2 regions of the Cupriavidus sp. 05N38 genome follow, and region 2 is predicted to be linked to the other one. Evidence: predicted binding sites of a transcription regulator. Region 2 holds the regulator's gene; the other holds the start of a gene.

Region 1 (4,163 bases), on a different contig from region 2:
AAAAGCACGAGCGCGCCTGCTTTTCCGGGCCGACAAGAGAGGAGACGATGAGTAGTTCAACCGACAAATTCTCGGCCACCATGCGCGATGGCCTGGCCAATCTTGCGCGGCGCCTGCGCTTTGTGATGGAGGAGGGCTCCATCTGGCTCGACGAACAGCGCATGATCCTGCTGCATACCGCCGCACTGGGCGCGCTGCGCAAGGAGTTGGTGGATACCCTCGGCATGGAGCGGGCGCGCGGCCTGTTCATGCGCATGGGTTTCCATTCCGGCATGCGCGACGCCGAGCTGGCCAAGAAGATGCGACCCAACGAGAGCGACTTCGGCCTGCTCGAGATCGGTCCCTGCCTGCATACCATCGAAGGCGTGGTGCGGGTGACGCCGGTCAAGGTGGACATCGACATCGCCGCCGGCATCTACGATGGCGAATTCCTGTGGGAAGACTCCTTCGAGGGCGACGTGCACCGCCAGCTGTTCGGCGTCGTCGACGCGCCCGCCTGCTGGATGCAGATCGGATACGCCACCGGCTATACCTCGGCGCTGATGGGCCGCACCATCCTCTACCGGGAGGTGGAGTGCATCGCCTGCGGGCATGCGCATTGCCGCATCATCGGCAAGCCGCTGGAGGCATGGGAGGACGGCGCCGAAGTGCTGGCCCTGTACCAGCCCGACCCGGTGATCGAGACCATCCTGGAYCTGCAAAGCGAGGTCGAGCACCTGCGCGCSCTSCAGCGCAACAACGGCAAGCCCGCCGACCTGGTGGGCTGCTCGCCCGAGTTCCGCGCCGCCTGGGGCCTGCTGCAGCGCGCCGCCGCCAGCAACGTGACCGTGCTCCTGCTGGGCGAGACCGGGGTCGGCAAGGAGCGCTTCGCGCAGGCGCTGCACGGCGTGAGCGCACGCGCGGACAAGCCCTTCGTGGCGGTCAACTGCGCGGCCATCCCCGACGAGCTGATCGAGTCCGAGCTGTTCGGCGTGGAGAAGGGCGCCTTCACCGGCGCGCACCAGTCGCGCCCGGGCCGCTTCGAGCGGGCGCATGGCGGCACCCTGTTCCTGGACGAGCTGGGCGAGCTGTCGCTGCCGGCGCAGTCCAAGCTGCTGCGCGTGCTGCAGGAGGGCGAGCTGGAGCGCGTGGGCGGCACCGAAGCGCGCCGCGTGGATGTGCGGCTGGTGGCCGCCACCAACGTGGACCTGGCCGAGGCGGTCAAGGCCGGCACCTTCCGCAAGGACCTGTATTACCGCCTCAACGTCTATCCCGTCACGATCCCGCCGCTGCGCGAGCGGCTCGACGACATCCGCCTGCTGGTGGAGCGCTTCGTGGCACGCTATGGCGCGCGCCACGGCAAGAAGATCGTCGGCATCACCGACCGCGCGCTGGCCGAGCTGCGCCGCTACGACTGGCCCGGCAATGTGCGCGAGCTGGAGAACGTGATCGAGCGCGGGGTCATCCTGGCCAGCAACGGCGGCCWGATCTCGGCCGACCACCTGTTCCTGCCCGCCAGCGCGCCGGCCGCCATGGACACGGCGCCGCGGCTCGGCGCGGGCGGCACCCTGCCGGCCTTGCGCGAAGCGGCCGTGCACGGCTTGCTGGACCATATGGCCGAGCAGCAGCTGGCGCTGGGCGACGTGGAAACGGTGCTGATGGAGGCGGCCATGGAGCGGGCCAACGGCAATATGAGCCAGGCCGCGCGCCTGCTGGGCATTACCCGGCCGCAGCTGGCCTACCGCTGGAAGAACCGGGGCAGCCGCGGCGCCTGAGCGCCCGATCTCCTGGCCGCCCCGCGAAAACGCTCGCCAGGCAGCGTTTCACCATTTGATGCACTCCCCCGAACGGCGCGGCCAGGCCGCCAGCGCGGCCTGCTGCACCGCATATGCCGCGCGGCCCAGCCCGCGCATGGCATTGCGCCGTCTCCGGCAAATCGCCTGTTGCACCGCGGGGCATCCGCGCCGCGCCGCAAGCCTGTCCGCAAACGTCCGCCCCGGGCGGCTTTTCACCATTTGATCAAGCCCCTTCGCCGGATTGATCAATTCATCGATGGCGCGGCACCCGGCGCTTGCGGGTAAACGCGCAGGCGAATCCCGCCTCGACGCCGCCGGCCCTTGTGCCGCCGTGCTTCGCGCTGCCTGGCACGCTCTTCGCAATAGAGCTCGTATCTGCCACCAGAGGAGCGCGCCATGATCAACCAGTCGGTCCCCCTGTTCGAAGCCACGCCGCGCTATGTGCGCGTGGACGGCCGCACGCCCGAGGGCTTCGTGCAGTTCGCCTTCAGCGTGGCGGACCCCGAGCTCAACGTCGAGCTGATCATGCCCGAGCCGATGTTCGAGGCGTTCTGCAGCGTCAACCACGTGCGCTTCCTCCCGCCGCAGGCCCCGCCGTCCGGGCAGGACGCCTGACCAGGCCGGCGGCACCCGGCCCGATCCCCCCGACAAGAACAACACGACAAGAACAACACGACCCAGGAGACCCAGCGATGCAAGTCGATATCAAGACCCAGCAGATCCAGCCCTTGCGCCAGACCTACGGCAATATCGCGCGCCGCTTCGGCGACAAGCCGGCCTCGCGCTACCAGGAAGCCACCTACGACGTGCAGTCGGAGGTCAACTTCCACTACCGCCCCACGTGGGACCCGCAGTACGCGCTCTACGACAAGCGCCGCACGGCGATCGTGATGGAAGACTGGTACGCGCTGAAGGACCCGCGCCAGTACTACTACGGCGCCTACGTCGGCGCGCGCGGCCGCCAGCAGGACGCCGCCGAGAAGAGCTTCGCCTTCGTGGAAAAGCGCGGGCTGCTGCCGGCGCTGCCGCTGGAGTGGCAGGAACGCCTGGCCGACGGCCTGCTGCCGCTGCGCCACGTGGAGTGGGCCGCCAACATGAACAACTTCTACTGCGCGGACTATGGCTGGGGCACTGCCATCACGCAGGCCTGCACCTACTGCGCGATGGACCGGCTCGGCATTGCCCAGTACCTGTCGCGCATCGGCATGCTGCTCGACGGCAACACGGGCGTGGCGCTCGAGCGCGCCAAGGCCGCCTGGATGGACAGCGCCGCGTGGCAGCCGCTGCGCCGCCTGGTGGAGCACAGCTTCGTGATCGAGGACTGGTTCGAGACCTTCGTCACCCAGAACCTGGTGCTCGACGGGCTGCTCTACCCGCTGGTGTACCAGCACGCCGACGCCGTCATCGCGCGCGCCTGCGGCACCGGGCTGGCGGTGCTGACCGAGTTCATGAACGACTGGCGCGAGGAGCATGCGCGCTGGGTCGACGCGGTGGTACAGGCCGCGGCAGCCGAGTCCGAGGCCAACCGCATGCTGCTGTCGGGCTGGGCGCGCGCGGCGCGACAGCAGGTGGGCGCGGCGCTGGTGCCGGTGGCGGACACGCTGCTGGGCGACGGCGGCGAGCAGATCGTGGCGCTGTGCCTGGAGCAGTTCGACGCGCGCCTGCACAAGCTTGGCCTTGCCTGAGGAGAGCGCCGCCATGACCGCCAATGTCTATATCGCGCTGCAAAGCAACGACGACACCCGTCCCATCATCGACGCCATCACCGAAGCCAACCCGCATGCCGTGGTGTCGCGGTTTCCGGCCATGGTCAAGATCGACGCGCCGGGGCACCTGACCATCCTGCGCGAGCTGGTGTCCGAGAAGCTCGGGCGCGAGTGGGACCTGCAGGAGATCCACCTCAACCTGATCTCGCTGTCCGGCAACATCGACGAGGACGACGACGCCTTCACGCTGCGCTGGAACGACTGAATTCGCCGCCGCGCCCGCGGCAGGCAAGCAATAACGGAGACATCATGGACGCACGCAAGAAACTCAACCTGCGCGAGAAGTACGCGACGATGACGCGCGACCTGGGCTGGGAAACCACCTACGAGCCGATGGACAAGGTCTTCCCGTACGACAAGTACGAGGGCATCAAGATCCATGACTGGGACAAGTGGGAAGACCCGTTCCGCATGACCATGGACGCCTACTGGAAATACCAGTCGGAGAAGGAGCGCAAGCTGTACGCGATCATCGACTCCTTTGTGCAGAACAATGGCCACCTCAACGTCTCGGACCCGCGCTACCTGAACGCGCTGCGGCTGTTCCTGACCGGCGTGACGCCGCTCGAATACGCCGCGCACCGTGGCTATGCCCACCTGGGGCGCCATTTCCGCGGCGCCG
Region 2 (4,163 bases):
GCGAGGTGACGCCAGTGAGTTCCATGCGGTGCTTTCGGGGGACAGGCTTTCAGGCCGGGGAGGCAACGGCCCTGTTGGCCGGGCAGGGCTTGCCCCGGCGGGTCAGGGATGCCATTGCGTCAGCAACTGGTGCACGGCATCGGGAGTGGGCAGGGTAGCGAGTCCTTCGCGCATTTCGCGGTCGGACAGCAGCTGGGCAATCTCGGAAAGGATCTCCAGGTGCTGCTGGGTAGCCTGTTCGGGCACGAGCAGGAAGATCAGCAGCGACACCGGCTTGCCGTCAGGCGACTCGAAGGGGATCGGCTCGCCCAGGCGCATGAAGGCGGCCAGGGGCTGCTTGAGGCCCTTGATGCGACCGTGCGGAATGGCAACCCCGGCTCCGAGGCCGGTCGAGCCCAGCGATTCGCGGGCGAACAGGTTGTCGGTCACGGTAGCGCGCGCTACGCCATGGTTGTTCTCGAAGAGGAGCCCGGCCTGTTCGAACACCCGCTTCTTGCTGGTGACGCTGACGTCGAGGTTGATGTTGCCGGGTGGCAGCAATTTAGCCAAACGATTCATGTGGAATGCGCAGGTTTTTCTAGTAAGCAGGCCCGTGGCCAGGAGAGGGCCGCACCAGGCAAAGGGGATAGAAAGGCTCGTGCCCTCGTTTCACCGGTTATCCCATGCCGGTGTCGGGCGTCTGGCCATTATAGAGCAGGCCCGCCCCCGCCTTGTGCATTGCAATAGCCGATGCGCGGAAGCGGTGCCGCGCGCACGGAAAAATTGCCGCGCTATTGCTTATGTATTGCACAGCATACACCGGGAGCGTGGCCTTGCGGAATCCCCTTGCGTGATTCGATACCGGCCGTAAATGCGGGAGAACGCCACAAAAATGTGCGCAAAAAAGCCGCGCATCGGGCGCGGCTTGTTCTGGTTTCAAGGGACTGACACCGACGGCCCCCTAGGTGGGCCGCCAGGCACGGTCATTGCTGCATCTGCGCTGCGGCCAATTGATACTTGACCGCTTCGCGGTCGTGGCTTTGCACGCGATCCTTGTGGCGAARSACCTGCCGGTCGAGCTTGTCGACTAGCGCGTCGATAGCGGCATACAGGTCTTCGTGATGCGCTTCGACAAAGATGTCCTTGCCCTTGAGATGTAGATTGATTTCCGCGTACTGCCGCCGGTCCTTTTCTTTTGTATTGTCGACAGATAGCAGCACACTTACGCCAATGACTTGATCGAAATGCCTGACGATACGCTCCAGTTTCGTTTCCACGTACTCACGCAGCGGGGGCGTGATGTCCAAGTGGTGTCCACTGATCTTGAAGTTCATAGCGTTTCTCCTTCTGAAAGAGTTGCATCAGGCAGGCGATGCAACTCGGCTACAAAGACTTGCGGAGATTTACGGCAGGGATTTTCAGCGCCTCGCGGTACTTGGCGACGGTACGGCGCGCCACCACGAAGCCTTGCTCGCCGAGCAGTTCGGCGATCCTGCTATCCGACAGGGGATTCCTGGGATCTTCGGCTCCTATGAGTTGCTTGATCAACGCTCGAATTGCCGTTGAAGAGGCCGCGCCGCCGGTTTCTGTGGATACGTGACTGCCGAAGAAATACTTCAGCTCGAAAGTCCCCATCGGCGTTGCCATGTATTTATTGGTTGTCACCCGAGAGATGGTGGACTCGTGTAGACCCAGTGTATCGGCAATCTCCCGCAAAACCAAGGGGCGCATCGCAATTTCCCCGTGGGTGAAGAAGTTCTTTTGACGTTCGACAATCGCTTGTGCGACGCGCAATATGGTGTCGAAGCGCTGCTGGATATTCTTGATCAACCAGCGTGCTTCCTGCAATTTTTGCTGCAGTCCGGCAGCCCCTGAATCGCCTTTTGCACCGCGCAAAATCTGCGCGTACATATCGTTGATGCGTAGCCGCGGCATCACATCCGGATTGAGTTGCGCGATCCAGCCGCCGCTCATTTTTCGCACGAAAACATCCGGCACCACGAAATCCGCCTCGGGGCGGCTATAGGCATGGCCGGGATACGGGGCGAGCGAGCGGATCAGTTCGTGCGCGGCCTTGAGGTCGGCCTCGTCGACCTGCAGCGCTTTCTTCAGGCGCGTGTAGTCGCGCACCGCGAGCAGCTCCAGGTGGCTGGTGACGATGGTCAGGGCCAGTTCGCGCTGCGGATGGGTGAGCCGGCGCAGTTGCAGCGCCAGGCATTCGGCGGCGTTGCGCGCACCTACGCCGGCCGGGTCGAAGCTCTGCAGCAGGGTCAGGACGGCGTGTACCTCGTCGATCTCGAACTCGAGTTCCTCGGGCAGTTCGGCGCAGATCTCCTCGAGCGAAGCGCTAAGGTATCCGTCGTCGTCCAGCGACTCGACCAGGAAGATCGCGAGCCCTTTGTCGCGCATGGAAATCTTCAGCGGCGCGAGTTGCTCCATCAGGTGCTCGCGCAGCGTCGGCTCGGCGTCACGCAGCTGCATCGGCGTCTTTTCGTCCTCGTCGCCCTGCGGGCGGCGGGCAAAGTCGTCGAGGCTCCAGTCGCTGCCGTAATCCTCGCCGCTGTCGGCGTAGTTGTCGTCGCCATCGGCGGCGCCGTCGGGGCGGTTCTCGCTGGTGCCCTGGCCATCGGCGGGCGCAGGCGCGGGCGCGCTCTGCAGGTTGACGGAGCCATCGGCACCCACGCGCAGCGGGCTTTCGATCCAGTCGTTTTCGCGTTCGAGCAGGGGGTTCTCGGTGAGCGCTTGCTCAACTTCCTGCTGCAGTTCGAGCGTGGACAGTTGCAGCAGCCGGATCGACTGCTGGAGTTGCGGCGTAAGCGCGAGATGCTGCGAGAGGCGGAGCTGTAGCGACGGTTTCATGCGACCTATTTTATGCGCAACTTCCATGCCGTTGGAACGGAAATTGCTATCGCTGATGCCGCCGTGATCGTTTGCAGGATGAAAGGCGACATGAACGCCGCCTGGCCGCGAATATCCCGGCTGCGCGGCAGTAGGCCGCGCCCCGCGTTACATGCGGAAGTTCTCGCCCAGGTAGACCTTGCGCACCGATTCGTTGGCAATGATGTCTTCGGGCTGGCCTGACGCCAGCACGGTGCCTTCGCTGATGATATACGCGTGGTCGCAGATGCCAAGCGTCTCGCGCACGTTGTGGTCCGTGATGAGCACGCCGATGTTGCGTGCCTTGAGGAAGCTGACGATGCGCTGGATTTCGCCCACCGCGATCGGGTCCACGCCGGCGAACGGTTCGTCGAGCAGGATGAAGCGCGGCGCGGAAGCCAGCGCACGGGCGATTTCCACGCGGCGGCGCTCGCCACCGGACAGCGACAGCGCCGGATTCTCGCGCAGGTGGGCGATCTGCAGGTCGTCGAGCAGCGAGTCCAGGCGTCGCTCGATATCCGCCTTGGACAGCGGCTTGCCGTCGTGCACCTGCAACTCGAGCACGGCGCGGATGTTCTCCTGCACGTTGAGCTTGCGGAACACCGAGGCTTCCTGCGGCAGGTAGGACAGGCCCATGCGCGCGCGCTCGTGGATGGCGAGGCCGCTGATGTGCTTGTCGTCGAGCACGATGTCGCCTTCGTCCAGCGCCACCAGCCCGACGATCATGTAGAACGAAGTGGTCTTGCCCGCGCCGTTGGGACCCAGCAGCCCGACCACCTCGCCGCTCTTCACGTCGAGCGACACGTCCTTGACCACCGTGCGCGAGCCGTAGCGCTTCTTCAGGTGGCGCACGACCAGGGTGCTGCTCTCGGTCAGGACGTTGGGCTGGGACGGTTCGGTTTGGGTAGCGGTCATGAAGGCTGAATCCGTGGATCGGGCGGCGCTGCTGCGCGCCGGCGTCAGGGGTTGGCGGGGGCAGGGGCCGGCTTGAGCGGCAGCGGACTGGCGGCGGCGCCGCTGGCGGGCTGCTCCTGGCGCGGCGAGAGCACCGCGCGCACGCGTCCGGACGGGCTGCCTGCCGTGGCGTTCTCGGCGCCGCCGGTGGCCGTGTAGAACTCGTTGCGGCTGTCGTAGGTGATCACGGCACCGCGGATCTCGTCGACCAGCTTGGCGCCGGCCAGGCGCGCCATGCGGGCGCGGCCGATCAGCTTGGAGATTTCCTGCTTGCCGTCGGACTCGATGCGGTCGCCCCAGCCGTCGATGTATTCGTCGACGTTGTCGCGCTTCTGGCGGATATAGGCCTGCTT

Evidence for each region. Region 2 encodes sigma-54, which starts transcription at its own class of promoters, with help from an activator protein. Its sites were predicted from a motif close to TGGCANGNAANCTGCTTT; they were not measured.
Region 1: AC1DK4_RS10750 (phenol hydroxylase subunit) is a predicted target of sigma-54. The motif match lies at 2,122-2,139, and genes of this name have one in related genera.

Annotation. Positions count from the first base shown of each region.
Region 1 is NZ_JBFTNF010000011.1:43,942-48,104, reverse strand. It holds gene poxR (phenol degradation transcriptional regulator PoxR) at 48-1,754, shown strand; gene AC1DK4_RS10750 (phenol hydroxylase subunit) at 2,172-2,390, shown strand; gene AC1DK4_RS10745 (aromatic/alkene monooxygenase hydroxylase subunit beta) at 2,468-3,460, shown strand; gene AC1DK4_RS10740 (MmoB/DmpM family protein) at 3,474-3,746, shown strand; gene AC1DK4_RS10735 (aromatic/alkene/methane monooxygenase hydroxylase/oxygenase subunit alpha) at 3,791-4,163, shown strand, end outside.
Region 2 is NZ_JBFTNF010000003.1:89,348-93,510, reverse strand. It holds gene hprK (HPr(Ser) kinase/phosphatase) at 1-25, opposite strand, end outside; gene ptsN (PTS IIA-like nitrogen regulatory protein PtsN) at 103-558, opposite strand; gene hpf (ribosome hibernation-promoting factor, HPF/YfiA family) at 963-1,313, opposite strand; gene AC1DK4_RS03495 (RNA polymerase factor sigma-54) at 1,363-2,838, opposite strand; gene lptB (LPS export ABC transporter ATP-binding protein) at 2,986-3,771, opposite strand; gene lptA (lipopolysaccharide transport periplasmic protein LptA) at 3,816-4,163, opposite strand, start outside.